4 regions of the Paenibacillus sp. J22P51 genome follow, and region 3 is predicted to be linked to each of the others. Evidence: riboswitches for the same ligand, from Rfam matches in the RefSeq annotation. Region 3 holds a riboswitch; each other region holds the start of a gene.

Region 1 (7,995 bases), on a different contig from region 3:
AGCGAAAATACGCAGCGTGGTAACCTGAACGATGAGATTACGAAGGAAGTTTCCGAGTTGATGGAACGCGATAACTACGGCATCCAAATCGTCGATGTGCGCATCAAGCGTACTGATCTGCCTGATTCAAACAAGCAAAGCGTGTATAAAAGGATGATCTCCGACCGTCAATCCATTGCGGCGAAGTACTTGTCCGAGGGGGATGAAGAGTCGAAGAAAATCACCTCCAAGGCTGACAGACAGGCAAGCGAGTTGATCGCTCAGGCCCAAGCGGATGCGAAGAAAATTGTGGCCGCAGGTGAGCAGGAAGCCGCTCAAATTTATAACACTGCTTACGGCAAGGACCCTGCCTTTTACAATTTCTATCGTACACTGGATAGTTACTTAGTCTCCTTCAAAGGGGAGCCGGTCATTATGCTGCCTATTGATTCCCCTTACACGAAAATTTTACTTGGTAAATAAATAAGTGACTTTTCAAAGCATGCTCATCTCGGGATGGCATGCTTTTTTATTCATGTCATTAACCTTCGTCCAATCGACTCTTATCTTATGTTTATTGATCTGCTACAATTGTAAGATCATAATCAAATCGGCTTACTACTGCACCCGTTCTGAACTGGTCACGAAAGGATGTTCACCTAGATGCTGCCTCAGTTGAATCGTCAATTAGAAAGGATTTTGCCGCTCATCACACCCATCAGTGTCCTTATCGGGGTTCTGCTCGGGAGTCACTTATCTGGGTTTACCTATCTATCACCATGGTTATTCGCCTTTATGACCTTCTCGGGGAGTATCTCCTCCAGCTTCAAAGAGTTCATCAAGGTTGTCGTTCAACCGCTGCCGCTCCTTGCCACCTTATTTATTCTACATGTCGGGATGCCGCTTATCGCACTAGGTCTCGGACATGCTGTTTATAGTCACGAACCGCTGACCATTACGGGACTTATTTTGGCCGCAGCCATTCCAACTGGGATTACAAGCTTCGTGTGGGTGGCGATTTATCGAGGCAATATTGTGCTGACGCTTTCGATCATTCTGATGGATACGATCCTTTCACCGTTCGTCGTACCGTATACACTTTCCCTATTGGTAGGCACCAAAGTGCATCTCGATACTTTGGCCATGATGAAAGGCCTTTTCTTCATGATCGTCGTTCCTTCACTCATCGGGATGCTGCTGAATCAATGGACGCGGGGGAAAATTAAGGAGCAGTGGGGAGGCCGTCTAGGTCCTTTTTCTAAAATATTCATGGGCATCGTCGTCGCGATTAATAGCTCTGTCATTGCTCCGTATTTACGAGACTTCGATGCTAAATTACTCGGGTTGGCAGCATTTGTGCTCATCGTAGCCTCACTGGGCTACATGATCGGTTGGCTTGTCGCTAGGCTGTTCCGTTGGGAACAAGATGTCGTGGTCGCCCTTACTTTTAACAGTGGTATGCGTAATATTAGTGCGGGCGCGGTACTCGCTGTAGCTTATTTCCCGCCACCCGTTGCGATTCCTGTCGTGCTTGGCATGCTGTTCCAGCAATCGCTTGCTTCCCTCTTCGGCTTTCTGCTGAATCGGAAATATGCGTTGAAAAGCGATACACCCTGCTTAAAAGTTAATAGCGTTAAACAGATGTAAATGGATTGTCGAACTCTAGGTTTGGGAGAATGACTGCTCTGTCGTCTTCATAATGTCATTTAATTTATCACTCAGACCACCTAGCAACTCCGCCAGCTGCGACGTTTTGCAAATGAGCTGATCCTGCTGGTCCGTCCGTTTACTTACGGATTTCACGTTCATCGCTAGCTGTGTAGATAGATGCGAAATTTCCTCCATTGTCACGCTGAATTGCTGTGTACTTGCGGACACATGCTGGGATGCCCCTTGAATATCACGCATTTGTAAGGCAATAGAATGAACGGCTTTTAAAATATGTTCAAAAGCACGACCCGCAGCAACGACAGCATCGTTACCATGTTCGAAGGTCACAATCACACGATCCATAGAATCGATAGATGCCTGATTATTGGATTGAACATCCTGAATGAGATCCGCGATCTGTTTGGCAGAGGTACTCGTTTGTTCAGCAAGTTTACGGACCTCACTGGCAACGATCGTGAAGCCTTTCCCGTGCTCTCCTGCGCGAGCAGCCTCGATGGCTGCATTCAGGGCAAGCAGGTTCGTACGCGAGGCGATATCTGTAATCAAGTTAACAATTTGATTAATTTCTTCGGAGCGTTCACCCAGCACTTTCACCTTTTCGGCTGTCGTGTGAATTGTGCTATTCATCGATTGCATTTGATGAACAGCCAATTGGATCAATTCATTGCCTTTCTCAGCTTCCTGTGCAGCCTGGTTAGAGATTTCAGAGACATTCGACGAGTTCTCTGCGATGAGGGAAGTATCTTTTAACATTTCGGTAACGGCATTTCTGCTGACTTCCACCCCTTGTTCTTGATTGATCGCCGCTTGCTCCACCTTGTTCATGGTTTGAACGACTTCTGAGGTTAAGCGATTCAGTTCGGAGGACTGTGTTGACAGTCCATTTGAATTCATCCGTACTTCCTGCGACGTATCGGAGAGACGTTCAATAATGTCTTTGACGGTTTGCTGCAGTTTATCGTTTTGGGCTAATTCGAAGGCTTGCGTGTTTTTGCGATTCGAGACGATTTGGTAAATAACTGCACCGATAAATAGAATCACGAACACCAAGTGGATGGCAACCATTGAAAACGCATAGACTTTTACCCCATACACCAGCTCTGGAAAGAATAAATATCCCAATAGATGCTGCGCTGCAAATAACACGGTACTGAGCAATAGCAGCTTAATGTTGTCATAGTACATAAGAATGGCCAGCACCATGAAGATCGAAAAGTGGTACTCAACCATGCCTTTCCCCCCGGCAATAATTGAGAAACTGCTAAAGGTAAGTGACAAAGCGTGAAGGAATGGTATCCAAGCATGATCTTTATGTAATCCATACAAAATAACACTCAGACTGACAAGCGCAATGGGCAACCAAAATAGCCATTGAAGTAGGACAGAAGCAGTGGGAGAAAGTATAACCATTGCGTCATGGTCCATGGACCCATGAATAAAGCTCGATAAGCCATGTACCAGTAAAGCCAAGATCAATGTTCCGATGACAATGAATTGCATGACACGTTTTTTTGCTTTCACGACAAGCTTCCCCCTAGAAAATGTTAATGATAAAAGAAAAAGGACCATCCCGAATGAAGGATGCTCCCATCTAACTCGGTAACCTGTCAACCGTAGCATACATTATGGATGCTTTAGGCCATGGCTTTGCGTCTCAGCGTTTCCAACTGATTTGCCTTTTCTATTAGGTTAATATTCAAAATAAGAACCATTCATTCGTCCATCTACTACTTCAGACACCCGACTAAAGGCACAATTCCTATTGCTAATTATAGGTAGCAAGCCCACATGTGTACATAGCGATTTTTGTAAGATTTTGTCGATTAGCGAAAATTATTGACCACATGTGAAAAAGACTGCTCAACGATTCGCTGGCAGCCTACATAGAGCCTATTTACTTCTTAAGACGATTAAACAATACATAGGAGTAGATGACTGGAGTTAAGGAACTGATTGCTATTGCTGCTATGAAGACGATGATCGCGACGGAGGTCATTAAGAACGCAGCGATAAAAGATACAACTCCGCCAATCAACATAAGCGGACCGCCCAAACGATGCGTTTTTCTCCAAACTTCTTCATTGGCGAGTGTCCACGGCGTCCGAATGCCAAACGTATAATTGGGCTTCACCTGCGTCAAAAAGTTCCCCATAACGGCAAACAACACGCCTAGCGAAATCATGGTGATTTTCTGAAAATCCAAGCTGTAGCCCAAATTAAAGCAAATGACCGCCCAACCTACGACAGCTAAAAGGATGGTAACCCCGAACCGCGTCACCTCAAAAGCCGCAGGAAATTTCTCGAAATTCGCTTTCTTCGGATCGATGGATCTCATCACCCGCATGAATAGCGGCAGCAAACCCAGTAACACCAGCATGAGAAGCAACATTTCTTTGCTCATCGTTCCGTTCACTTCATTATTCATGTCAAAATGGCTCGCCATCGTGTCCGGAAGACGATTATACAGAACCAAGCCCCCTATCGCTGGGGAAAGGCTAATCACAACTAATAAAATCTCCCTCCATTTCTTCATAACTGTTCCTCCTCATCTTTTTTGTTAAGGATGTTAAACATCCATCCAATGACGTCTTCAACAACGGTAGTATGCAAGGTATACATAATATGTTGTCCCTGACGTTCATCAAGTACAAGTCCCGCCTGTTTAAGCAGGTTCAAATGATGCGATATGCTCGGCTTACTAATCTTGAAATGATCAGCTATATCTCCAGCATTCATACTTTTTTCCCGCAGCAGCTGTAGAATTTCACGACGAGTCGGGTCCGCTAGCGCTTTAAATGCCTCATTCATATGGCCGATCCTCCTTATTTAGATATTTATCTAAATATATAATAAGATATTACCTCCATTTCTTCCGCCTGTCAATTGGCATGTGCCTTAATCTGTTTTGGTTATTAGACTATGTAGGTTTATAATAAAGAAATCATCGTACTTCTCACGTCAGACAGGATGGATCCACATGAACGATAAAATTGTAATGCCCGTTTGGACGATTGGCTTGTTCATTGTTGTTATGAATACGACGATGTTCAACGTTTCCATTCCCAGTATTATTCAAGATCTCAGCATCACGGCGGATCTCGGGTCTTGGGTCATTTCCAGCTATTCTATTGGCTATGCCTTATCTACGGTTATATACAGTAGACTTTCGGATGTGGTACAGATACGTAAACTCCTCACCGTAGGGCTAGTTGTGCTTGGACTTTCTTCGATATTCGGACTGTTCGCAAGGGAGTTCCACACCCTGCTGGCGGCACGTATTCTCCAATCCGCAGGCGCAGGGGTGATGGCCGGTCTTGGATTAGTTCTCGCCAGCCGTTATATCCCGATTGAACGAAGAGGTTCCGCGATTGCCATGATTTCTGCGGGCAGCGCAATGGCCTTCGGGCTCGGCCCAATCGTTGGCGGCTTGATAAGTGAATACTTTGGCTGGAATGGGTTGTTCGCCATTACCTGTCTAGTCTTAGTCATTCTTCCCCTTCTCTTACGCTTGCTTCCCAAAGAACAGCCTGTACCGTTCCGATTTGACATGCTAGGGGCGCTATTGACGGTAGTCAATGCCGCGACCTTGCTACTCGCGGTCACGCAGATTTCTGGCGTGTGGCTTGCCATCAGTGCCATTTCCATTGGTGTACATGTTTGGCACCTGAGACGATCAAGTAACACGTTCATAAACCCCTTATTACTTGCGAATCCAGCGTTTCGTAAGCTTGTAGTAATCGGGTTCTGCATCTTGGTTCTGAACCTTGGGAATCTATTTCTAATGCCACTCGTTCTCGCCAAGGTGTTCCATCAGTCCGCTATGATCATCGGTTTAACGATTGCACCAGGAGCGATTCTGTCCGCGTTCCTAACCCGCTTCGTCGGCCGCTGGATTGATCGGTTCGGCAATCTGCGATTTCTACTCATCGGCCACGGGGTTTTATCTCTGGTGATGATCGCATTCTCGTCATTGCTTGGTGCTTCACCGTTTGTCGTAATGTTCGGTTATCTTTGTTTCTCGCCTGCATTTTCCGCGACAATCGCATCGTTAAATAATGAGACTTCACGCATCCTGCCGAAGCATTTAATTGGCTCTGGCATGGGACTTATGCAGCTGATCCAGTTTTTTGGAGGATCCATGTCGGTAGCGTTATGCGGCATTCTACTTGAAATCCAGCGGAATACGTCGCTCCTACATTCGTACAAGCATGTTTATGGTTTGTTATTCGTCGTCGGGCTTTGTTCACTCGGAATGCTTCTGTGGTACAGGCTCTCAGAGATGCGGGTAGGTATCGAGGATAGCGCAGCAGCCAAATAAAAACGAAAACACGTTCCGTATGAATAAAGGCACCTTCGTTCCCCATCTCGGGGTGAAGGTGCCTTTTTCGAATACGAAGCCCTGTTATTTTAATACTTTCAGCATCGAGGCAATCATGCCCTCGTGATTAACCTCATGTAGAATACTCGAGAGGATCAGTTCATCAATCGTTTTTGCTTTGAAAAAGTTCTCTTTGACCGGTACAGCCAGCTTATCCGTCAAACTCGCACGAATCCGTTCAGCCTGCTCCTTCAACTGTGCCACAATGACGTCCCAAGCAGGCGGTTCTTCTTTCCAATCCGCTGGTTTAGTGCCATTGCCGAAAAACCCCATATAACTGGCAGGAAGCACTGTCGGTTGCTCAGAAATACCGAATATAATTCGTTCGCTCACCGTCAGGATATGACCAATATGCCAGTGTACATGATTATTAAAGCCAGCAGGAATAACGCTGCGTTTATCCGCAGGGCATCCTTCAACCAACTGCAGCATCCGTCCGCGATGTTTGTCTACCAAATCGAAAACAAATGAATCTCTCATCTTTCTCAAACCTCCTGGATGAATTAATGTTTGTTGTATTTTGATTGTAGCTTAAATGACACTTGGATACACTTTTTGACACTTCCGCACAATGCGCTGCTTAACAAAGCGGAGGGATCTCTCTCTCCCCGGACAGTTGACAGCAGGTTGCCTATGCAACCTGCTTTTTTCTTCGACAGATCAACCCTTCTTCCACTCACGCTTCAGCATACCATACACAATCAGGTCGATATAATGATCGTTCAGCCATGCGGCATCCCGAATCTGACCTTCTTTCGTAAACCCTAATTTCTCAGGAATGGCCCGGCTTTTGAAATTGCTTTCCCCACATCTGATTTCTACTCGGTTTAAGCCCAGCTCGTTAAACGAATAATCTACAACCCATTGGCAAGCACGCGTCATGATGCCATGACCTTGAAAGCCTTCCCCTAACCAGTACCCCAAACTGGCGTAATGATTAGCCCAATTGATCGGGTGAAATCCGACGCAGCCTGCGAACTCTCCTTTGAACCAAATGCCAGCAGTGAAGCCATTATTGGATGCCTCTTGATTTTGACAGTGCTGGATAAAAGCTATTGATTGATTGCTATTCTGCGTCGCATCCACCCATGGCAACCATTCTCTCAGGTATTCACGACAGCTGTCGGTTAATGCAAATAGAGCTTCGGCATCCTTTGGTTCGAGTGATTTGAGTGTAAGGTCAGCGTTAATTTCTACGCGCATATCATTTTCCCCTCCAAGTGATAATTAAGTCGTTCCCTTCGCATAGACAACAAAGAAAAGCATCATTTCTCCGATGAGTACGTAATTTGGCATTTTGAACATCAGATCCAACCCAAGAAATGCGGCAAGCACCCCAATAAATAGCGCTAAATGGGCTAATCTTAATCGTTGATGTGCATGTCTATACTTATGAAAAACAAGAGATGTTGAGAAAAAGTACAGAAGCACAGAACCAAAAATAAAGCTTAGCATAAACGTATAATTCAATTGCTCTAAGAATAACAGCTGTATGGATGCGGCAATCATGCACAAGGATAAATAAATGAATAAATGACCATAGATGATGGTTTGCCCGGCCGTTTCAAGCGCCTTATTCACTTTCTTCTCCACATTCTCGAAATACTGCCACCACATCGCGATGATTAATAGAAAGGTGATGGAAGCAAACACAATGGATTGCCATGTCCAATCACTCGATTGCAAGACGGCAAGAATGCTAATAACCGATTCTCCCAGCAGGATAAGGGTAAATAACGAGAAGCGCTCTAATAAGTGATGCGTGTTGATCGGACTTTTCACCAAATATTTTCGCCCTATTAATGGGAGCAGTATATCTACCATTATGCCCGCATACAAAACAACGTATCGAATCCACGAATCAAAGAAAAGGGAGAGCGCGGATATCGCAAGCCCAATCCAAAAACGGCTGCCTAAATAACGGGCGGTGTGGCGTCGATGTTCTTCCTCTTTGTTATGTACAGCTA
Region 2 (7,995 bases), on a different contig from region 3:
CATATATCGACAACTATGAATAAAATAATAAGAATAATCTTGTACTATCATATTCCAAACTATGAATCAACTTATTTATATCGTATTCTACAACTAGACTTGGTAGTCTAATGAATCATATATCCTTAAACCAGTGTAGCCTAGAATTTAAATTTGAACGACAAAAATCGAATTTAAAACTATACTATTTATATAATATTTTTCAACATTCGTTGATATGGCTAAAAACATTTTACTAATTAAAACCTAGCAAATACCGATAATAAAAGTGACTCGCCTAATTCATCTCCTTGGAGGAAATAAATGAAGCCCCTTCTTTCACTCTGTATGATTGTTAAAAATGAAGAAAAAGTACTTGAACGATGTCTTCTGAGTGCCAAAACCCTAGTCGATGAAATTATTGTTGTCGATACCGGGTCAACGGATCAAACCAAAGCTATTGCAGCCCGTCATACAGATAAAGTATTTGATTTTACATGGACAAGCGATTTCGCTGTTGCACGGAACGAATCAATCCGACATGCTTCAGGGCGTTGGATATTAATTCTTGATGCAGATGAGTATGTGCAGCCCACTGATCATGATAATCTTAGACAATATTTGCTGGAGTATAAGAGCAATAAGCCTTGTGGATTTTTGCTGAAAATTTTGAATTATGGCGGCAGTGGTTATGACGAATCAAATGTAATCGAATCGACAGGAGCACGCCTTTTTCTCAATGACCGATCCACTCGATATGTCGAACCAATTCACGAGCAGTTAACATCAGACTTCGGTACACCTTTGTTCACAGCATATCCATTTGTTATTTATCACACTGGTTACACGACACCGTTCGTTCAGGAAAAGAATAAATCAGAACGCAATTTGTCCATATTGGAGAAAATGAACGTAGGCGATAAGCGGAATAACCCTTATTTCTGCTTTATTCTCGGCAATGAATATGCAAGCGCCAAACGTGAGGATGAAGCACTGGAAGTTTACCGAAAATCCTTGGAATACAGCAACCCAACAGATACGTGGTATTTTTATCTACTCGAAAGTCTTATCACCATTGAAATGAAAAAGGGTCATTACGCGAGAGCGCATGAAAGTATTCGAACAGCCATTAAATTAATGCCTGATCGAACGGATTTCCTGTGTATGGAAGGCATTTTATTTGAAACTCTCGGGCTTTGGAACGCTGCAGAGTGTGTATTTCAGCAGTGTATTCAAATTGCAGAGGAAGCTGAAATGAAAGGTTCACCATATTGGATTGTGAAGCCGTCGTTCGGAAGGATTGTTCCACATCAATCTATTGCTGAAATAAGGCGCAGAAAAGATGATATCACAGGTGCGATCCATCATTGGGTGAAAACGCTCCAGCTTCAGCCAAAAAATTACGCTGTACTACAAAAATTAATGGATTATATGCTTCAAACAGAATCAAGCAATCAAGTGATGGATATTATTGAACAACTATATCCCCTTCACCAGCCCATAAATAAAATTTTATTACATAAAATGGCATTGAATATTGGTAGCTTTGAGCTAGCTTCCAAGTATTCAGAGAATATGAAGGAACTCAATTTCCGTTTGGATGATACTGACATCGTCCAACAAGATTTGCTGCTCCACAATTTGTCCCAGTTCACTATATCTTCTCTTCAGCAGGCATCCTTAGAAGATTCACTGGCAATTGCAGTTGCCATTGCACAGCAAGACATTTCGATAGCTCACGCAGCGATCGAAGACTCCACTGTCTGCGTTGCCATAGTGGAACAGGCCCTGCTGGCAATAGATAATAAATCTTGGAATACTGCTGTCCTAACACATCAAGAGGATAAGTTTACGCAAGCGCTACAACTGCTATGGCGTTACAGATATTCGGAGATCTATTTAACGCTTATGAAAAATATGGCAAATGAAATCATCTTAAACCGTATGGCAGACTGGTTTTTCCATGTAGGACTTAATGAGCAGGCCCTCGACCTGTATAGTGTCCTTCTAGAGAACGAATTGCTCCATGCCGAAGGCCTAAAAAATGTTGGAATATGGTATTTTAGTTTAGGAAATGCGGAAGAAGCTTACACTTTTCTAGAAGCATCGTTCAATATCGAACCTTCTGTTGATGTCATTGGGTTAATCAGGGAAAATGCAGATGAAGAAACTTACCGTAACTTTGCTTCGATATACTTAAAGCAATTTCCTGATCTGTCCGAATGTAACTTTCTGCAATAATAGCAACGGAGCAAATCATACACCTCAATCGTTTTTATAACTTATTCCTCCACATTATATCGTATTAACGCGACATTTAATTAAATCATCGTAAATAAAAGAAAGCCTGTTGATAAAAATCAACAGGCTTTCTCTATAAGTAATCAAGTATATTATTTATATTCGTATTGAACAATATTGCTTTCTTGACCGTCAGGATTCACTACCTTAACTCCCGTGAAACCAAGGCTTCCTGCAGGTGCAATTACTTTGACTTTGAGTCCTCCTGCGTAATAAGTTGCTACTTGGGCTAATGCAGACCCAAAGTAAACTTTAAGCCCTGATACGTACCCTGAACCAGTTAGGCTAACAACAGTTCCGCCAGCAACAGATCCGTTTGTTACACTCAGACTAGTAATTACTGGTGCAGGGGCTGCAGGTGGAGCATCATACGTAAATGTACTCGCCGCCGTTCCCCCTGATGGTGATTTAATTACTAGTGGAACTGATCCGGAAGTAGTGCTGCTTGGAGTAATGATCTTTACTTTAGTGCTTCCATAATAGGTACTAATAGGAACTGGTTTGCCATTTAAGCTGATTGTCATACTAGGATCAAAGTTTGTTCCGTCAATAGTGACTACAGTACCTCCCGCTAAAGGACCGTTACTTGGGGTCAAGCTAGTCACAGTTGGAACTAGTTGTTCATAGGTATACCCTTGTGTTAGAGTGAAGCTTTGTCCGTCAGGGTTGGTAACGGTCACATCTACCGCCCCGGTGCTAGTAGATGAAGGAGCAATTACCACAACTTTTATTGTACTTTTAAAGACTGCATTTACAGTTGTTGACCCAAATGTTACTGAAGCACCTTGTTGAAAATTAGCCCCAATAATAGTTATTCCCTCTCCACCCTGTACAAATCCTTTGTTAGGGGTTATAGAAGTAATTTGCGGGGCCGGCACAGGTGGTGGTGCAAGATAAGTATAACCTCCTTTTAAAGTACCCCCTTGCCCATCCGGATTCACAATTCTTACATCTACGAGTCCTTCAGCTACGGCAGCCGGAGCAGTGGCTGTTAAGTTCGAACTCGAAGTAAATCTAGCTACTATTGCTTCATTATTTCCAAAATAAACTTTTGCTCCATTTATAAAATTCTGCCCGTCAATAGATATAAATTCTCCTCCGGTCGTTATACCACTATTCGGAGTTAAATTTGTAATAACCGGTGATGGCGGTGGTGGTGGTGCAATAAATGTAAATCCTGAAACCAATGTATATTCTTGTCCATCCGGATTTACCACTTTTACATCTACAGTTTCTTCGACACTTGATACAGGAGATAGAACTTTAACTTTTGAAGTAGAAGTAAAAGTTGATATAGGTACCTGTATCGATCCAAAAAATACATTCATTCCATTAACAAAATTTGTTCCAGTAATAGTAACTACTGTGCCACCAATCGTAGGCCCAGAGTTAGGTGAGATATTTGAAATACTCGGAGCAGGTACTACGGGCAAAGCATTATATGTAAATCCATTAGCCAATGTCGCAGTTGTATTATCTGGATTTACAATTTTTACATCTACAGCTCCTGCATTTGCAACCTGAGGTGAAGTTACTTTGATTTTTTCACTTGAGTAATAAGTAGCGATGGGCGCTTCGTCATTGCCAAAATAAACTTTCGCACCATTTTCGATTTTCGTCCCTATAATATTAACACCGTCTCCACCAGAAACTAGACCTGTATTCGGGCTAACCGAATTGATTTCTAACTTAACTATCGGAGGTGCGTTATAGGTATAACCGCCTGATATCGTTAAATTTGTTCCATCTGGGTTTTCAAGGGAAATATCAACTGGACCTTCCGTAGTAGAAGCAGGGGCATACACTTTCAGATAAGTTGAGCTAGCATTCAAGAAAGTCTGAGCGGCAACGCCACCGAATTTTACGGTTATGCCACTCATGAAGTATTTCCCAGTGAACGCTACAAGATTTCCACCATCTAAAGGCCCATTATTGGGCTGTATTAATGTAACAACAGGATCCGCTTTATATTGATAATTTGTAGTTGTTTTTTGGCTGTCTGGATTGGTAACTGTTACTGTAACTGTTCCTTGAGCTCCTCCTGGAACAGTTACAGTAATCTGATCGCTACTCACAACATTAACATTTAATGCATCAGTATAACCAAAAGTAACAGTAGCACCTGGTCTAAACTTAGAACCGTTTATTGTGACTGTTTCTCCTCCTACAGGACTTCCATTATCATTTACTATTGATGTAATTGTTGGAGCTGGAAAAGTTACATTTATGTAAGTATTAGGTATTAACTTAGAACGATTTGCACCGGCGTAGTCGTTGTAAGTAATGTTCGATGTGGAAGTGGATACTGAAAGTGTTCCTGCTTTATTAGGATCCTTAGGTTTGATCTTATATTTAAAAACAAGATCATTATTTTTTAACTCTTGAAAATTCCAAGTTAATGTATTTCCTGATACTGTTGGTTTTGGGATATTGTTATCGTAGGAACCCGGTACAATATCAAAATCAGAAGAAACAGTATCGGTAACAACAACATTATATGCACTTGCTACACCAATCTCTTTTACGATATTGGTGTAAATCTCCGATAATCCTGTTGTACCAAGAACAAAGTGATGATGCTGTTCTGTTGTAGACATTTGTTTTAATAAAATATTAGGACCACTGGTATCTGGATTATCAGTAGGCGATAGCAAAGCAATTGTGTAAAATACAATACCTGCGTCTTTTGCAAGCTGCGCATTCTGTAATGCATACTCATATGGATTTTGACTAGGCAGAGTAGCTTCGCCATCAGTCATGATAACAATGACTGGCTGCGCATCAGGACGATGGTTGGAAAGCAACGCTATGGCTTGATCAATTGAATAACCAGTTGCTGTAGCTCCATTAGCAGATAAGGTGTTAATGTAGCTTTTTGCAGCAGCTGCATCAGTTGTTAGTGGAAACGTGCCTGTTACACCTTCTGAACTAAAATCCACTATGCCAACCTCATGCTTTGTTAGATCCATAAGATCAATAAAGCCTTTTGCTGCATCTTTAGCGGCGCTCATCTTGGTAACACCGTTACCATAACTAGTACCCATACTACCAGATTTATCAATAATCAGAATGACATCATTGGGCATAATTATGTTAGCTGGCGGTGTCCCCTTAATATTTAATGTAACTTCGGCTTCTTGCTCGGTAGTAATGGTAGTCGGGTTAACACTTTTTGAAACCGTTACATAATCATTCACTGCAGCATTGGCTTTTGATGTGAGCGGAACAGAAAATCCGCTAAAAGCTAAAATTAAGACCATTGTAAGCAAAAAATTCTTGTGAATTCTTTTCATTGTTCTTCCTCCCCTTTTATACTAGAAATAAAAAAAACAATAGCAGATTGCTATTGCTTGAAGAAACATTCAAACAGTTTGCAACCTGGCGATCATGAGTAGTCTATTCTGACTATTCAAGACCCATGGCTTTGCGTCCCTATATCTCTATAGGTTTGCCAAATATGCTGTTATTTTGTAGAAATCAAGCGATTACATAAGTAAATATTACCATAAATAACACACCGGTAGAACAGTTATTTTATTAAGTTATGACAAAAGTTTGGGTCGCATTCCCTAATATTTATTCCAGAAAGCCTTTCCAATCCTTTAAAAAAGATGGGAATACCTACCGGTTTTCTCATTTGTTAATTATGTTTATCTATAAAATAACCATCTATCTGTGTAGGTAATAATCGATAGCCATTCCGTGCCTTATGACCATTTTCAATATGTTTAATGTTGCGGGCCAACTCCAATTTGTAGCTATTCATCTTCTCATTTAATCGGGCTTGCAGATCAATGCATTCTTTAACTACTGCTATTAATTCTTGCGAAGAATTTGACTTACTATAATGAAAGTTAAGTTTGTCTATTTTCTCTCGAAGCTCATTTTGCTCTATTTGCAAATTATTTAGCTGTTCTATTGAATCATCCATTCCTAAATCTAGCTCCAAAACTTTTTCTATAGAGTGCTTCAATGTAACGAACAAGGAATCAGGTGCGCTTTGAATCTGGATCATACGGTTACCTTGTTATTCGACTTAATAACCTTCAGAGCTTCAGACCATGTATCCCTTAGTTCTTGAATAAAATCTATACATATTTGAAGACTTTCAACATCCAATTGAACATTTGCATAGATTAATTTTTCTTTAATATAGTTGTATAACGCTGATAATTGCTTCGAAATCTCATAATTCATGTTTAGTGTAATTAAGAGTTCATTAATAATATCTTGAGCTCGAGTGAGATTACTATTTTTTAGCTCATAATCCTTTTTATTCATCCCATCAAGAGCCTGCTTCATAAATTTTAAGCAACCATTATAGAGCATCAAAGTAAGTTCTCCTGGTTGGGCAGTATTAACCTGAGTATTAATGTAAAGATTCTGTGCTTTATTCATTGTTGTTATCCCCTCTCATCAAAAATAGCGCCACTAATCTCCTGTAACTTGTCCATTAAATCCAGGAATTTCTCTGGTGGCACCTCTCTAATTACCTCATTAGTCTCCGCATTGAGAACTTTTACCACTATATCCCCAGTTTGCTTATGAATACTGTACTGAAATTTCTTTTCTACACCCATAATTGATTGATTGGCTTTATTAATCGCTTTGATAACTGCCTCATCAGCAATGGACAACTCATAACTTTTTTTATGCCTTAACTCAACATAGGAGGAAGAATCAACTGAACTTGAATGATTACCTTCTTGGATAGTATCACTCTTATATGCCTTTGTAACCACATCAGTTATTGTTTGAGTAACACTTCCTTTAGCTGAGATAGAATTTATGTTCATCTGTAATACCCCCTATATTATTTGAATTGCTGAGACAACCATGACATTTGACTGTTTCCATTAGCAACAGCCTGATCCATAGCGGTAAATCTTTTATAGTAGTAATCTTCTTTACTGCTTAATTTACGATCAAAAGTACTAATACTATTCTGCATGTCATAAAGCCTTTTCCCTAAATCGGTACTTATGTCTGTTGAAATTCCACCGACGCGTCCAGCTTTCTTGACTAGGTCGCTCAGACTGTTGTTTACTTGTTCATATAATGCTTGTGCAATTCCTTTTTCATCCAAAACATCGTTCGATGATTGGTTAGTAAAAAGGTTAATTACACTAGTTGGATCTTGTGATAATGCTTGTTTTAATTTGGTTTCATCGAGTTTTATTTTACCTGCATCAATAGGATTATAAGCTGCTGCAGGAGAAACCGTAGTTATACCAACTTTATATAGTGCATTATATGCTGTAGGAATATTTTGTACCGTTTCGGTTAATAATGAGCGGAAATTACTCGCGGTTTTTGATAATATCGTATCATTATGCAAAAGACCTGCCTTCGCCTTATTTTCCCATAAAGTAATATCAGTATCCTTCATACTACTCTTTTGCTCATCAGTTAATGGATCATAACCTTTTACTTTTGTATCGCTTAATCTTTGATTAATGAAACCAATCATATCATTATACTGAGTCACAAAATCTTTAATTTTACTCAGAATAGCATCATTATCTTTTGTAACAGAAACTGTTACATCTGATGTTGTCTTGCTATTTAAAGAGTAAGTGACCCCATCTAATGTAAAGCTGTTAGAATCTCGTTTGGATGGTACTCCATCAATTGTTACATCAGCATCTTTACCCGATACTATCGTTGAATTCATTTTTATAGAGCTGAGAAAATTACCACTTCCAGATTGAAGAT
Region 3 (7,995 bases):
AAATGAGGGATTTGCAACCTAATTTTCAACAACGACCGCGAAGCAGATCTCTGTTCCTCTTTCGAAAGCTGAGTAGCTTGAGCTTCTATGTACTGAAATATAATACCGAATCTTTCCGCAGCGGTTCTACCCATTAAAATTGACTCCCCACCAGAAAGCTTATTTGGGAAATGTCTTTTTGCTTCTTTAAAATTTTCATTGTCGCGATAAGTTCCTTCATATACCCCATAGTTTTGCTCGACAAGTCTGTGATCGATTACAAGATCTTTACTAAGGGCTCTTGAAAGTATTTCAGCTGTTTTAACCGATTCATCTCCAGTGAGGGAGAATCGTCTACGGAACGCCACTCACATCACCACAAGTAGCTATCCTTCTTCGTTTTTTATTTATGAGTCATATGCAGCATCAAATTCAATAATATTGCAGTCCACATCAAGAATATATATTTGGGCAAACCCTGCAACACTTTGAGGTCTAGCTTCGTATGGAATGCCAGATTCTTCAAGCCATTGTATTGTGTTTTTGTAGCTTTTAACCCAAACAGCAAAATGACCATCAACAGAATCAATTCCACTTCTACGTAATGTTTCAGCTTCTGGATGTTCTAATAGATGAAGCTGCTGTTTCCCAATTGCATACCATATACCTTTGGATTTAAAAGGTGGACGTTCGATTTCTTGTAATTTAAGAACCTCTGAATAAAATCCCCTAGCTTTTTCTAAGTCTCTCACAGCTATACTTACATGATGTATACATTCAAATTCGATCATATGTTTAGCTCCTTTTTTTAAATAATCTCTCACCCAACCGCCCATCCCAATAATGCGGGGAACCATAACGTCACTCACCTGACATAACTCCAATGGTAATTTTTACTATATTAAATTCTTTTGTAGTTATATGCAACATTTTTTTTATTAGGTTTGAATCAAAAAAAAATTTCAAGAAAAAAGGGCGCTTTTCAGCGTCCCTTTAGCCTATAATTCGGAAATGCCGCTTGGCATACTGCCTGTGCGTTGAAGGCTACGAATCTGAGAAGTTGTTATCCGGAATCCAACTAGAATAAACGACGAGGTTACATTGTTAAAGTTGAAAGCTCGTAAGTCTGAAATGTTCTGGCTGCCACGGAAAATCCGAAAATTCCCTGTAAAGTTGCGCCCTGAAAACAGTACTAACGTAACTTGACTAGGAAAAAAAACATTTCTTAGCCGAAAACTGGAGATGATGTTGTTAAAACCGAATAATCCCAGATTTGAAACTGCCACGCCTCTTCTAAATGTTAGACTTCTTCCAGTAAAGTTAAAACCCGAGAAAAAAGTAACTCTAACATTTCGATTAAATATTAATCCCATCCCTATCACCCTCTTGATCACAAGATAGTAACAGTATATGAATTGGCTATTATATTGGCTTGGACTTATGTTATTAAAACGTTAATAATCGCTTCCTCTAAATATAGGACTTTATTACTAGTAATAGAGGTGTTATAATTTTTAGTAACATGATATTAGTTCTTCTGTACGATAAGGGCAAAACTAATGAAAATTAGTGACGCAAAGCTAAAGGGGCTAAGGCGAGATATTTCGCTACGCTTGCCAGTTACCGAACCCAGGGAGAGAGATACAATCCCCTTTGTTCTTTATAAGGGGATATTTTTATGTTCATAGATAATAACGGGAAATAAGCCCACACATTGGAGTGAAATTTAAATGGCAAGACTAATGATTGCAGATGATTCTATGTTTATGCGATTAATGATAAAGAACATCTTAACAGAATTAGGTCATGAAATTATTGCTGAAGCATCGAATGGACTTGAGGCAGTATCTATGTTTCTTCAACATTCCCCAGATCTTGTTACGTTGGATATTACAATGCCACAGATGGACGGTATTACTGCTTTAAAGGAAATTAAAAAATACGCAAGTGATTCAAAGATAATCATGGTATCAGCGATGGGGCAACAATCTTTTGTTATTGAGGCTATTTCCTTAGGTGCTAACGATTTTATTGTGAAGCCTTTTGATAAAGACAGGATAGCAGATGCAGTACAAAAGTTACTAACTTTATGAGGTCGACAAAAAGGATACTTTAGTTATACTGACATCTAACATACGGTTCACCGCGCTGTCTGTAACGGCAAAATTTAGGGCCATCCTTTGCGGGATGACCCTTTCTTGTAAGACTAAACTATCTGTTTCACTTTGTATTAATCGATAACCTTAAACCACAATGAAGATTGGTCCTTAGGGTCTCCATTGTAATTAATCAATATCTCTTCACCCGCTTTAATATCTTTATAGGCATAGAAGTCCATGGTTAAATTATTTTTATTCGATAAATATCTCCCATTTGGTGAAAAAGAGTGATTATATAAAACACCGTATCCTAGAACTATAGCTTTATCCTCTCCCCAACGGAAAACATAGTTTTTGAGAATGCTTTCCCTCATTTCTTCCCATTCGTCTTTGGAGACAACAATAATCGGAGCTGACTCAATTAAGTCACCTTTTTTAAAATTTTCGGTTGCAAAAACTCCTCTACCATATTTCCCTGTATTTTTCATTTCAATTTTTTTCAGCGTACTCCCTCCTTTATGCAAGATCCTTTAGATGCTTTCGAAGATAGCCGTTGCGTTTTTCAATGAAGCGTAGGATTAATTCCGGCTCACTATTAAATAGCGCAATGGATTCCTTTTTAAATGGATCCAAAGAAATATAGGGGTTTAATTGCTTATGGAGATTTGTCACCATAGGTTCTATAGCTTTAACCGTAAATTTCGTTTCTAAAACTTCTTCCATCATACGACGGTATTGCTGCCTTATTTCCATTACATCCAAAAGGCGTGCAGTGAGTGTATTATAGCCTTCAATTGGAACAGCAAAATATTCCATTATTTCACCATTCCAATTTCGTCCCCAAGTTGCATCATAATCCCAAGGGATCATCTGATATAATCCCGTCTCTTCATTTCGAAATAAAGAATAGTTATGAATAAACCCATCGTAGTTTTGGGTACAAACTGCTCCGCATAACCACAATAAATAATTGTTGATATCCATATCCTTTTTTATCGCTTCACCAAATTGGTCTCGGTTAATTGTATTTATTTTCATAATAAACCTTTCTAAATCTTGATTATCCTTCTCACTACCCATTTTTTGAAAATATCCAGATAGGAGTGAAGGTTTTGGATTTTGCTTCGGTGTTAATAAAGAAAAATTTGCATGGTAGATCGTGGCATAATAAATAGGACCTTGCGGTAGTTCTCTTTTTCGTAAAAAAAATTCATCCACTGATTCAAGTTCTAGATAAATCCCCTTTTTTTCCCCATTCAATTCTAAAAATACATGCTTACTATTTGGAGCAATACATCCAATGCTCTGGAAAAAATCAAAAGAAAGCTTGTTGCGTAATAAGGATGGATCTCGGTATTCCGCATTTAAGTGTATCTCACGCCCAGCAAATTCTTCTTTATATGACCTAAAGTCGATGCTATAGGATTTTTTTCGAAATTTACGGGTATGATCCCCCCGATATGAAATCCCAATCTCATAAGGAATGTTGTCTACAATTAATTTGGAAGGAACAGGGTCATCTTTCCATACATCGTTATTTAATACCTTAAGATCTTTCGGCTCAATTGTTATACGATAAGTAGGAATAGCAGTATGTTCCATTAAATCATTCCCTTGCTTTTTTTATATCATATGAGGAAGTAAGTGGTGTTGATAATAAATCTAGACTTAAGACTAGAACAAATAAAAAGCGCTTTACATAAAATACAGCACCTGGATTTTCAAGGAATTTTACGAATGGGGTGTCACTATGGGAGATACTCAAATATTAGACTTAATTAAACAAGCTCAAGATATCGGGCTGGATGAGTTCTTAGTTCGAAATCCTGTGTCAAACAAAGGAACTGGCGGTACTGGAGGTACTGGTAAAGGCAGTGGTGGTACTGGTAAAGGCAGTGGTGGTACTGGTAAAGGCACTGGCGGTACTGGTAAAGGCACTGGTGGTACCGGTAAAGGCACTGGCGGTACTGGTAAAGGCACTGGTAAAGGTAAAGGTAAAGGTACGGGTAAAGGCACAGGAAAAGGCACAGGAAAAGGCACAGGAAAAGGTACGGGAAAAGGCACAGGAAAAGGTACGGGTAAAGGCACTGGTGGCACTGGTAAAGGCACTGGTGGTACTGGTAAAGGCACTGGCGGAACCGGTAAAGGCACTGGCGGAACCGGTAAAGGCACTGGCGGAACCGGTAAAGGCACTGGCGGAACCGGTAAAGGCACTGGCGGAACCGGTAAAGGCACTGGCGGAACTGGTAAAGGCACTGGCGGAACTGGTAAAGGCACTGGCGGAACCGGTGGTACTGGTAAAGGTTCCGGCACAACCTAGATTAAGAATCTCTAACGGCAAGTTAAAAAGGCACCCAAAAATGGGTGCCTGCACATTTTGTGACTCTATTCTGTCCGCCTCCAAGGCGTCCCCAAATATCGAATAACCCACCGGGTCAAGCCCATACCAACCGGCACTTTCCAAGCGATCACCTACATTACAATATTTCAATATACCCTTCTGTTCCATGCACACGAATTCGTTGCCCATCTTTTATCAGTTTGGTAGCATTTTCCACACCGACAACTGCTGGCAAGCCATATTCACGTGCGATAACTGCTCCATGGGTCATCAGTCCACCAACTTCGGTGACTAGTCCTTTAATGGATACAAACAAAGGTGTCCAGCCAGGATCAGTAAAGGAGGTGACTAATATATCTCCATCTTCTAGATCGGCATCTTCCATACATAAGATGACACGTGCTCGACCCTCAATCACTCCAGAAGAAACAGGTAGACCTACAATAGCTTCGGTTGGGAGATTTTCTCTTTTGTACTCACCCGTAATGATTTCACCATCAGACGTAATAACACGTGGGGGAGTTAGTTTTTCATAGAATTTGTACTCGTCTTTTCGTTTGCTGATGATCTGATAATCCAGTTTATTTGTGCGTACGACTTCGTGAAGTTCTTCAAAAGTGAGATAGAATATATCTTCTTTTTCATGAATTATGCTACCTTGTACGAGTTGTTCCGCTTCTTTCAGTAAGGCCTGCTTATATACAAAGTAGCGATTAATCATACCGTATTTTGGATATTCACGATAACCGATGAAATTTCGGATTAGGCTGATCACTCGTTTTGTCTCATTGGCTTTTCGTTTACCATCCGGTAATTGTTTCAATCGTTCTAATAACTCTTGTTCTTTTTCTAAAGCTTCCAGCCGCCCTTTCTCAAATTTCCGTTTGCCAGCATTAGGCTCAAAGTTTTTGATGTTACCCAGAATCATCGGGACAAGTGTAATTGGTTTTTCACTCCATCGCATTTTAGTCATATCGATTTCTCCGGCACATCGCATTCCGTATTTATGGAGATAAGCATAGATAGCGTCTTGGGTTTCCTGTCCTCCATCAAATTTAATCAGTTCATCCAAAAAGTTATCGTCTTTTACATGTTGTAAATAATCAATTACTTCTGGATAAGGACGGATCACATCCGCGACATCCAATAGCGCCAGACCCATTTCCGAAGTTATATTGCCCAGTACAGATTGAGAAAGCGTATCGGCTACATTTTTTTCGCCTAACCACTCATTCATTTTGTCATTGATCCATGAAGAAGCATCCATAGCAGTCATAAACACAGCCGAACTTTGTGGGTCAAATAAAATTTTCTTTAATTGCTGGAGATCTTCTAGAATAAAATCAAACAAATCCGATCCCGATTTCGCTTGGATGTTTTGTTTTAGCTCTTCTATCGATGTTTGACTACGCTTAATCAAATCAGAAACGATTGTCGGATCATTTTCGATTCGTGCTTGAAAATCCCAAGACGATATTTCTTCATTGCTTTTAATGGAACTAGGTATTTGTTTATCATCAACAGGTGACGATTTTATAAAATCCTCTCTCGCTACGATGGTCATGAGTGCGCCTTTTATGAGCGGATCGGATCCCAGGGCATTTAATAAAGTTTCCCGGCCGACAGGTGTAGCCAGCCTAGGTGCAACATCAACAAACAACCTCCCACCGGCTTTACGCATAGGTGCAGGAGTAATTAACAGGTAAAAAGACAATCCCAATGGTTTTATGGGATCTGTCATCATTTGTTGATGCCCGACAGACAGATAGACGTGATTTTCTTGATCATTCGCTTCAGGGATGGGGTATAAAGTCGTGATTGGACGACTCTGGACAATATAAAATGTATCGTGGGCCAAACACCATTCGATATCTTGTGGGCTACCAAAATAAGCTTCGATCTGTCTTCCTATGCGCGCCAGTTCTAAAATTTGTTGTTCAGTAAGTGTTTGAGTCTTTTGATGATCAGGATCGATCTGCTGTGTCTCTGTTCCGCCTTCTTTTCGTCCATAGATAGCCAATTTTTTTGTTGCTATCCTCTTATTGACGATTTCCCCATCCTGTACTTGATAACTATCGGCAGATACCAAACCAGAGACCAGCGCTTCTCCAAGTCCAAAACTGGCATCGATGGATAGCAATTTTCGGTTGGAAGTAATTGGATCCGCGGTAAATAAAATTCCTGAAGCCTGTGGGAATACCATCCTTTGAACGATGACGGATAAATAAACTTGACTGTGGTCAAATCCATTTTGCATACGGTAGATTACCGCGCGATCCGTAAATAGGGAAGCCCAACATTTGCTGATATGCTGCAAGATGGCGTCGACGCCGATAATATTTAAATAGGTGTCTTGTTGACCAGCAAAAGAGGCATGTGGTAAGTCTTCAGCAGTCGCACTAGAACGCACTGCATAAGCATGTTCATCACCATACTGGGAGAGATAGTGAGTAACTGCTTTCACAACATCGGAAGGAATTTCTACTTCAGCAATCATTTGTCGAATCTTCCTGCTGATTTCACCAATTTGATCTCGATCTTCTACTTTTAGCATTGTAAGTCGATCCAACAAAGCATGATACGTTTCGTTTTGTTCGATGACTTTTTGATATCCCACAGTTGTAACACAAAATCCTTCTGGTACTTGTATGCCTTCAATTTTTGATAATTCCCCTAAATTTAACCCTTTTCCACCAACCAGCAAAAGCTGCGTTTTTTCCATTTCCTGAAAACCGAGAATCAAAGAACTCATTCAAAATCACTCCGATCCATTAAATTGAGAAAAACCATTTGACAAGAGTTTACCCGGCATGGTACAATTAAATTGTAAGATAGATTAACTATTTTCTATTTTTATACAAAGTCGTAGTCTGATTATATCATCGTGTCAGTTTATATGCAATATAAAAGAACCTGAGTAGGCTACTCAGGTTCTTTTTTGATTTTCCGCTATCATTGGTCACAACAAAATCATGGTTCGAGTCGAACTCCGTCACTGCATTATTGCCTCTTTTTAAATAACCCTCAACTTCTGAAAACATCCGCACAGGCTCGCGCACAGTCATATGCCGATGGAAATATAGATACAAAGAACCATTAAAAATAGTTCTTTAAATAATTAGAATAATGAAATACAGTTTTAGTATTGTATTGTTACATTTATTTACATACTAACCAATTGAGGATGGATTCTAATGAGTAAGAGAACAGCACACCGATTAACTTTAGGATTTGGACTATGCCTATTAATTTCGACTGGAATTAGCTCTGGCCATGCCAATGCCGAATTTACGGATACGGCAGGCCATTGGGCAGAGACAGCCATTACGTGGGGAGCAGAGAAAGCGTTAGTAAACGGTTACGCTGATATGACGTTCCAGCCCGATCGAACTATGACGGAAGCGGAGTTTGTGACTTTGTTTCTTCGAAGCTTCGGTGCGCAGGTGAACGTTGATCCCGGAGTAGATTGGTCCGCCCCCTACTACGAGACTGCACAGGATTACAACATGCCTGTTAGAGGAGCCATTCAGATTGAGGATCGGAACAAGCCCATCAGCAGGACAAAGGTAGCCGAGT
Region 4 (7,648 bases), on a different contig from region 3:
CAGTCTCATTAGACTTAGAACAACAGTCTACATATATTCTAGGTATAGACTGTTGTTTATCATCAGAAGGAATTTATCCCCTAAAAAAACAAAAAAACCTTGAATTATCAAGGTTTAAAGGTACTTTTACGCGCCCGATACGATTCGAACGTACGACCTACAGTTTAGGAAACTGTTGCTCTATCCTGCTGAGCTACGGGCGCATAGTATCGTCATTCTACCATGAGATGATTTCTAACTGCAACCATTTTAGCCCAATGGGGGAGGTTTCACTAATTACATTTTCCCGCGCAATTTTCGGAAAAATTGCGTCAGCATCGTCGAACACTCCTCTTGCAGAACGCCACTCACCACATCGACACGGTGATTGAACCGGTCTTCCTGCAGCAAGTTCATCAACGTCCCCGCACAGCCGGCCTTCGGATCCACCGTACCGTAAATGACCTGCGGAATACGCGCTTGCACAATCGCTCCTGCACACATCGGACAAGGCTCCAGAGTTACATAAAGCTGGCAGTCCAACAGGCGCCAAGCCTGCAAATGCTCGCTCGCTTGCTTAATCGCGATCATCTCCGCATGCGCGAGGGGATCTAAGGTTGTTTCACGTAAATTGTAGCCGCGGCCAATGATTTGACCTTGATGGACGACGATCGCGCCAATAGGAACTTCGCGGATGGCTTCGGCTTTCATCGCCTCTCCAATCGCTTCTCTCATCCAGGGGATATGTTCATCCACAGGGGGACACCTCGCAATAATAGTTTATCCACATGTGCATAAAAATCGAACAAATATTCGTTGTTAACAAGCTGTGGATAACAATGTGGATAACTTATAAACCTGTGGATATTCAATCCACTACACATTCATACAATAAAAACATCGCCTATGCAAGGATTTTAGTTGAAAGAAATATCTAGGCTACGTATAATGGTGATAACAGTGGGTCTTTTAGACCATAAACGATGAGCTTACATACAATGACACGGCAGGGTTCGACAATAGCAAACTTGTTGAAAAGCAAGGACGCAAAGCTGAGGGTCTACGGTTCTAATGAACTATGGCAGCCTGGTTACCGAAAATCGATGCTTTTTTGATTAAGGTGATAGGCTGCTCCTTTGTGTGGGGGCAGTCTATTTTGTGCGGAGAAGTTCTGTAGAATCCATTTGTAGAAGGAGGGTGTTGGTACACATGGCGATGAAGCAGGATGCATTGAAGCGGTATGGGAGTAAAGAAGGATACGATGCGGAAGTATTAATTGATTGCAAGGCTGTTCTGTCTAAGGATGATTTCGTGTCTACAGGTATTCTTACCTATGCCCAAGGAGACATCATGGAGATCGAGTTGCCCGAATATGATGTTTTTCAGCTTGGAGATAAGGCGAAAATGACGTTATATACCAAGTCGGGTCTATTCGTCCTTCAAACGACAGTCGTAGCGAAAGAACCTGGTTCACTCATTGTGATCAATCCACCTGAGAATCGGAAGAAGTTTTCGGAGAAACGGGAGTTCCCGCGGGTGAATGTGAAAAACACGGGTCAGATTATAGGTTTTCAGAATATCCAACAAAAAGAACTGCATGTCCTTGAAAATCCCATTGAACTATCGATTAAAAATATCTCGATGAATGGAATTGGATTTACCATCAATGATAATTCCATGATCGATGGTATTCTTCATAAGAAGTGTTTGCTTCAAGTCGAGTTGGAATTAGGTTTCGAGCTGCCTTGCATGTTGGAAATTATACGGAAAGAAAAGCTGGAAGACAGCTACTACTACGGGGCCAGCTTCGAAAGCTATCCAGAGGAACAAAGCAATGCGCTGCGCGGGTTCATCCTACGAAATCAGATCGAAACCTACTTCGAGCAGAAGCGGGATGACGAGTTCAAAAAAGCAATGGAAAAAAAGACTGCAGCCAATCAATAGCTTGCAGGCTTTTTTTTGCCCTCCAAGTACTATATAATAAGAAGGATGATTTTCGAAAATTAAGGAGTTGTAACGACAATGGCTTTGAAAGCAGGTATCGTCGGTCTACCGAACGTAGGAAAATCGACATTGTTTAATGCAATTACACAGGCGGGGGCAGAATCTGCGAATTATCCGTTCTGTACGATCGATCCGAATGTTGGGGTAGTAGAAGTACCAGACGAGAGATTGCAGAAGCTGGTGGAAATCGTTGTGCCTAAGAGCATCGTTCCGACGGCCTTCGAATTCGTTGACATTGCGGGTTTGGTTAAGGGTGCGAGCAAAGGCGAGGGCCTTGGTAATAAATTTCTAGCACACATCCGTGAAGTCGATGCGATTGTGCATGTTGTACGTTGTTTTGAGGATGATAATATTACTCACGTTTCTGGGAAAGTCGATCCGATTGGTGACATCGAGACGATTAATCTTGAATTGATTTTGGCAGACATTGAGTCGGTTGATAAAAAGATCGAGCGTTCACGCAAAAACCTCAAAGGCGGCGACAAGAAAGTAGTAGCTGAAGTTGAGTGTTTGGAACGTATCAAAGAAGCCTTATATAATGATATGCCAGCACGCAGCTTGGATTTAACAGATGACGAGCGTCTTCTAGTTCGCGATCTACATTTGCTGACGATGAAGCCAGTGCTCTACGCGGCAAACGTGAGTGAAGATGAAGTTGCAACTGCGGACGACAATGCATACGTTAAAATTGTGAAGGAATTCGCTGAGAAAGAAAACAACGAAGTCGTTTCCATTAGTGCGAAGGTTGAATCCGAAATCGCTGAGCTGGAAGACGAAGAAAAAGCCATGTTTCTGGAAGAGTTGGGACTTCAAGAGTCCGGCTTGAATAGATTGATTAAAGCAGCGTATAGAAAGCTAGGCTTGTATACGTATTTCACAGCTGGTGTTCAAGAAGTTAGAGCATGGACGATCCGTAAAGGAACGAAGGCTCCTCAAGCGGCTGGCGTCATTCATACGGATTTCGAACGTGGATTTATTCGTGCAGAGGTTGTTTCTTATAACGATTTGGCTGCTGCTGGATCCATGGCTGGTGCGAAAGAAAAAGGCCAAGTACGCCTTGAAGGTAAAGAGTACGTGGTTAATGACGGCGATGTTATGCATTTCCGCTTCAATGTTTAATTAACAATAAAAACAAGAAAGGAGTGATCCCCTATGTTGGATCGACTTCAGTCCATTGTGGACCGCTATGAGAAACTAAGCGAGTTATTGTGTGACCCGGATGTAACGAGTGATACGCAGAAACTAAGAGAGTATTCCAAAGAGCAATCTGATCTTCAGGAAGCTTATGATGCTTATAATGAGTATAAGAGCGTGAGCGAGCAGCTAGCTGATGCGAAAGTGATGCAGAATGAGAAGCTGGATGATGAGATGCGCGAAATGGTTAAAATGGAGATCGAAGAGCTTAGCGAGCAATCCGCTAAACTGGAAGAACATCTTCGCATCCTGATGATGCCAAAAGACCCGAATGACGACAAGAACGTCATCGTGGAGATTCGCGGAGCGGCAGGCGGCGATGAAGCTGCACTGTTTGCAGGCGATCTCTACCGGATGTATACGCGTTATGCGGATAGTCAAGGATGGAGAACGGAGATTTTGGACGCGTCCGTGAATGATTTGGGCGGATTCAAAGAAATTATTTTCATGATTACGGGTAAAGGTGCTTATAGCAAGCTCAAGTTTGAGAGCGGTGCGCACCGTGTTCAACGTATTCCAGTAACGGAATCCGGTGGACGGATCCACACATCCACGTCGACGGTTGTTGTTATGCCGGAGGCAGAAGATGTGGAAATCGTGATCCACGATGCGGACATTCGCGTAGACACGTTCTGTTCCAGTGGAGCGGGCGGTCAGTCCGTTAATACAACGAAATCTGCTGTGCGTGTAACGCACGTACCAACGGGTATCGTAGCAACTTGTCAGGATGGTAAATCGCAGAACTCTAACAAAGAGTCAGCGCTTCGCGTACTTCGTACGCGGATTTCAGATAAATTGCGTGAAGAAGAAGAAGCGAAATATGCCGGCGAGCGTAAAACCAAAGTCGGAACTGGCGACCGTTCAGAGCGTATTCGCACTTACAACTTCCCGCAAAGCCGGATTACCGACCACCGTATCGGTTTGACGTTGCACCGTTTGGAAACCGTGTTAAACGGCGATATGGCGGAAATTGTGTCAGCATTAACGATTGCTGCACAATCCGACGCGTTAGAGGCTATGTAATGACGACTGCAAACATGAGTGTGAGAGAAGCCTTTGTGAAGGCTTCTTCTTTTTTAGCAGAGCAAGGCGTCGCAGAGGCTTCTTCTTGCGCGGAACTGCTGCTGCAGCACCTCTTGGGTGGCTGCAGTCGGACCGAATTGCTGTTCCGTTGGTGGCAGGAACAGATGCCTGAAGAGCTGGTCGCCACGTGGGACCAGCTGGTTGCAAGGAAGGCCGCAGGCGAACCGGTGCAGTACATCACCGGTGAGCAGGATTTCTTCGGCCTTCCGTTTGAAGTCGGCCCGGCGGTGCTGATCCCCCGGCCGGAAACCGAGCTGCTCGTGGAGGCGTTGCTCCACGAGGGCTCGCGTCTGTTCCCGCAAGGCGCTCCGCTGCTTGCGGATGTGGGCACCGGGAGCGGCATCATCCCGGTGACGATCGCGCACGCGCGCCCTGCGTGGCGCGTGGCGGCCAGCGACATCTCCGCGGCAGCGCTGGAGATGGCTTTAAAGAACGCGCAGCGCCACGACGTGGCTGCGCGGATCTCGTGGCTCGAGGGCGACCTCCTCGAGCCTTATATTGAGCGCGGGCTCGCGCCGGATATACTGGTGTCGAACCCACCATATATTCCGGATAGCGACCTGCCGGCGCTGATGCCCGAGGTGCGGCTATTCGAGCCGCACACAGCACTGTTCGGCGGTGTCGAGGGACTCGACCTGTACCGCCGTATGATTTCGCAGCTGCACCGGCTGCCGCGAATCCCGACCGTGGTCGGGTTCGAGGTGGGCATCGGGCAGGCGGAGGCGGTTGCGGCCTTGCTGCGCGTCGCAGCTAGCTGGACGGAGATCCGCTTCGTGCAGGATCTCCAAGGAATCGATCGCCACGTGATCGCGATCCGCTCTTCCGAGTAGCCGATTGCCTTCCAGGATCGGCTGCTTTCTTTCCGCCTGTTTTCTCGGCGAACCAACTCTATCATTTTGCAAAAAAATCATAGATTCATAGGTTTAGCCCCACCCACTATTGTCCATACTGGCTAGTAGATGACGGGAAAGGGGCTACTCTCCATGGTTAAGAGAACGGAGCGCCACTCAGTTAAGAGCCTATTATTCATTGTTTTTGCACTTATACTTATGATTATGTGTTGGGAATCCAATCGTACGAACGCGGCGGTTATTTCGCCTACTATACCCGAAGAATCCATTCGTTTGCGTATTCTAGCAAATTCGGATTCAGCGCAGGACCAGGCTATGAAACGCGAGATTCGTGATGCGATTATTGCTCGTATGGCGGAGTGGGTCGTTGGGCCACATTCTTTGGACGAGGCGAGAGCAGTCGTGAATGCGCATTTGCCTGAATTTCATGAGCTTGTCGGCCAAATGATTGAAGAACGCGGCTATAGCTATCCATATACGGTTGAGCTTGGTGTTGTTCCTTTCCCAACGAAAATGTACGGAAATGACGTTTACCCAGCAGGGGATTATGAAGCTTTGCGTGTTGTGATTGGTTCTGGTGAAGGCCAGAACTGGTGGTGTGTGCTGTTTCCGCCATTATGCTTTGTAGATTCTGTATCCGGTGAAGCCGTTGCTTCGGCTGCAGTCGTGGCCAAAACAACGGATGAGAACGGTAAGGAAAAGAAGCCGGTTAATGAAGATAAGGCTAAAGTTGGTGAAACGTCATCTGCTAAAAAGAAAGACGAAGTCGCAAGTAAAGATAAATCTGCATCGACTGAGAAAGTGGCAAAGAAAGACGCTAAAGTTGAAGTAGTAGCAGCTTCAGCTTCCACGACCGAAGAGCCAACTCAACCGAAAGTGAAGTTTTTTATCTGGGAAATGTTTAAAGCTATTTTTTCGTGGTTCAGCTAATAGATGCTGTGTGATCAGGCATATAAATTTTATTACATATAAGTAAGGATGAGAGTGATTGTGACAATCTACTGGAACGTGAATCAAGGAGAAGAGCGCGCGATAGCGCAGGATATAGCAGAGGCGGCGAGCCTCTTGCAGCAGGGCGATACAGTCGCGTTCCCGACCGAAACGGTGTACGGACTTGGTGCGGATGCGACCAATACCGCAGCGGTTAAGCAGATTTTCGCTGCAAAGGGGAGACCTTCCGACAATCCTCTGATTGTACATATAGCTGATGCGAAGCAGCTCCCAAGCCTTGTTCAGCCAGATTGTGTGACAACCCATCATCAAGCGCTTATGAAGGCTTTCTGGCCCGGGCCATTAACCATTGTGCTACCTGTTACTGCAGGTAGCCTTTCGCCGTTAGTTACGGCTGGTCTGCAAACCGTTGGTATCCGAATACCGGATCATCCAGTTGCCCTTAAGCTGCTGCGTGAAGCGGGACTTCCTATTGCAGCGCCAAGCGCGAATAGCTCGGGTAGACCGAGCCCGACGCTGGCATCGCATGTTCGTGATGATTTGGATGGCAAAATTGGCGGAATTGTAGACGGTGGTGCAACAGGTGTTGGCGTCGAGTCCACGGTCATACAGCTTGTAGACGGCGAGTTACATGTGCTGAGGCCGGGTGGGGTGACTGCGGAAAAGCTGCAAGCGGTTTTGCCAGACATGCGTATTCATGTGGCTGAGCCGACAGAGGTAGAAGCTGCGGATACGCCTCGCGCACCGGGAATGAAGTATGCGCATTATGCACCGAAGGGCTTCATGCACATTGTGCAAGGAGATGACGAACAGGAAGTCTCGACTTGGATTCAACGCGATATTGATGCCGCGAAGTCACGGGGGGAATCGACGGGTATTCTCACTTTTGAAGAAAGAGTACAGGGATATCGGGCAGATCTCGTTCTCGCGTGCGGCTCTTTATCTGAGCCGGATACGATAGCTCGGGAGCTATATGCCGCTCTGCGGGCTTTTGATCAGAAAGGCATTAGCTATATTGTTGCTGAAGGTATTCCAGATTCAGGTATTGGCAGCGCGATAATGAACCGACTGTTGAAAGCAGCTGGTCATGAGCGGATCCGCCTCTAATTAGCATGATTCCCAGTTTGTCCGCATATCTTGAGAAAGAATCGTGGACAAGGGGGATCGTGCTATGCTCGCATCTGGGGTACAAGTTGGGCAACTCATGACAATTGGAATAATGGCGATTGCTTTGGGCCTAGATGCTTTTTCGTTAGGAATTGGCATAGGAATGAAGGGCATTCGTTTGTTGGATATTTTGAAAATTAGCATTGTGATCGGCATTTTTCACGTGCTCATGCCACTTATGGGCATGTTTATGGGACAGTATGTCTCCCTCCTTCTGGGAAACGTTGCGACGGCTGCAGGTGGATGTTTACTTATTTTGCTCGGCGCGCATATGGTGTATAGCTCGATACGCGGGGAAGAAGCAACGGCATTCGATCATCGGACGTTATGGGGGCTTATCATTTTCGCCCTCAGTGTTAGTATAGATTCGTTCTCTGTAGGCGTTTCTCTGGGGATGTTTGCTACGGATATTGTGCTTA

The links. A riboswitch is a leader RNA that binds a small molecule or an ion and turns the genes downstream of it on or off. The one in region 3 is predicted to bind cyclic di-GMP.
Region 1: another riboswitch for cyclic di-GMP. It lies ahead of AC58QC_RS21095 (methyl-accepting chemotaxis protein); the one in region 3 lies ahead of AC58QC_RS15920 (response regulator).
Region 2: another riboswitch for cyclic di-GMP. It lies ahead of AC58QC_RS22655 (IPT/TIG domain-containing protein); the one in region 3 lies ahead of AC58QC_RS15920 (response regulator).
Region 4: another riboswitch for cyclic di-GMP. It lies ahead of AC58QC_RS22260 (PilZ domain-containing protein); the one in region 3 lies ahead of AC58QC_RS15920 (response regulator).

What each region holds. Positions count from the first base shown of each region.
Region 1 is NZ_JCAUAZ010000010.1:185,981-193,975, reverse strand. It holds gene hflC (protease modulator HflC) at 1-462, shown strand, start outside; gene AC58QC_RS21100 (bile acid:sodium symporter family protein) at 643-1,626, shown strand; gene AC58QC_RS21095 (methyl-accepting chemotaxis protein) at 1,642-3,171, opposite strand; cyclic di-GMP riboswitch class I at 3,246-3,337, opposite strand; gene AC58QC_RS21090 (SdpI family protein) at 3,545-4,183, opposite strand; gene AC58QC_RS21085 (autorepressor SdpR family transcription factor) at 4,180-4,458, opposite strand; gene AC58QC_RS21080 (MFS transporter) at 4,628-5,968, shown strand; gene AC58QC_RS21075 (DinB family protein) at 6,053-6,508, opposite strand; gene AC58QC_RS21070 (GNAT family N-acetyltransferase) at 6,689-7,231, opposite strand; gene AC58QC_RS21065 (low temperature requirement protein A) at 7,256-7,995, opposite strand, start outside.
Region 2 is NZ_JCAUAZ010000012.1:103,346-111,340, reverse strand. It holds gene AC58QC_RS22660 (glycosyltransferase) at 328-2,220, shown strand; gene AC58QC_RS22655 (IPT/TIG domain-containing protein) at 2,373-5,573, opposite strand; cyclic di-GMP riboswitch class I at 5,650-5,743, opposite strand; gene AC58QC_RS22650 (hypothetical protein) at 5,921-6,295, opposite strand; gene fliS (flagellar export chaperone FliS) at 6,292-6,678, opposite strand; gene AC58QC_RS22640 (flagellar protein FlaG) at 6,684-7,076, opposite strand; gene fliD (flagellar filament capping protein FliD) at 7,094-7,995, opposite strand, start outside.
Region 3 is NZ_JCAUAZ010000006.1:273,835-281,829, forward strand. It holds gene AC58QC_RS15910 (histidine phosphatase family protein) at 1-347, opposite strand, end outside; gene AC58QC_RS15915 (VOC family protein) at 387-770, opposite strand; cyclic di-GMP riboswitch class I at 1,519-1,607, shown strand; gene AC58QC_RS15920 (response regulator) at 1,710-2,072, shown strand; gene AC58QC_RS15925 (SET domain-containing protein) at 2,210-2,566, opposite strand; gene AC58QC_RS15930 (CotH kinase family protein) at 2,595-3,680, opposite strand; gene AC58QC_RS15935 (hypothetical protein) at 3,829-4,398, shown strand; gene ppsA (phosphoenolpyruvate synthase) at 4,556-7,171, opposite strand; gene AC58QC_RS15945 (S-layer homology domain-containing protein) at 7,614-7,995, shown strand, end outside.
Region 4 is NZ_JCAUAZ010000012.1:21,060-28,707, forward strand. It holds tRNA gene AC58QC_RS22250 (tRNA-Arg) at 130-203, opposite strand; gene tadA (tRNA adenosine(34) deaminase TadA) at 277-714, opposite strand; cyclic di-GMP riboswitch class I at 991-1,077, shown strand; gene AC58QC_RS22260 (PilZ domain-containing protein) at 1,189-1,923, shown strand; gene ychF (redox-regulated ATPase YchF) at 2,002-3,102, shown strand; gene prfA (peptide chain release factor 1) at 3,136-4,200, shown strand; gene prmC (peptide chain release factor N(5)-glutamine methyltransferase) at 4,200-5,090, shown strand; gene spoIIR (stage II sporulation protein R) at 5,244-6,041, shown strand; gene AC58QC_RS22285 (L-threonylcarbamoyladenylate synthase) at 6,102-7,169, shown strand; gene AC58QC_RS22290 (manganese efflux pump MntP) at 7,234-7,648, shown strand, end outside.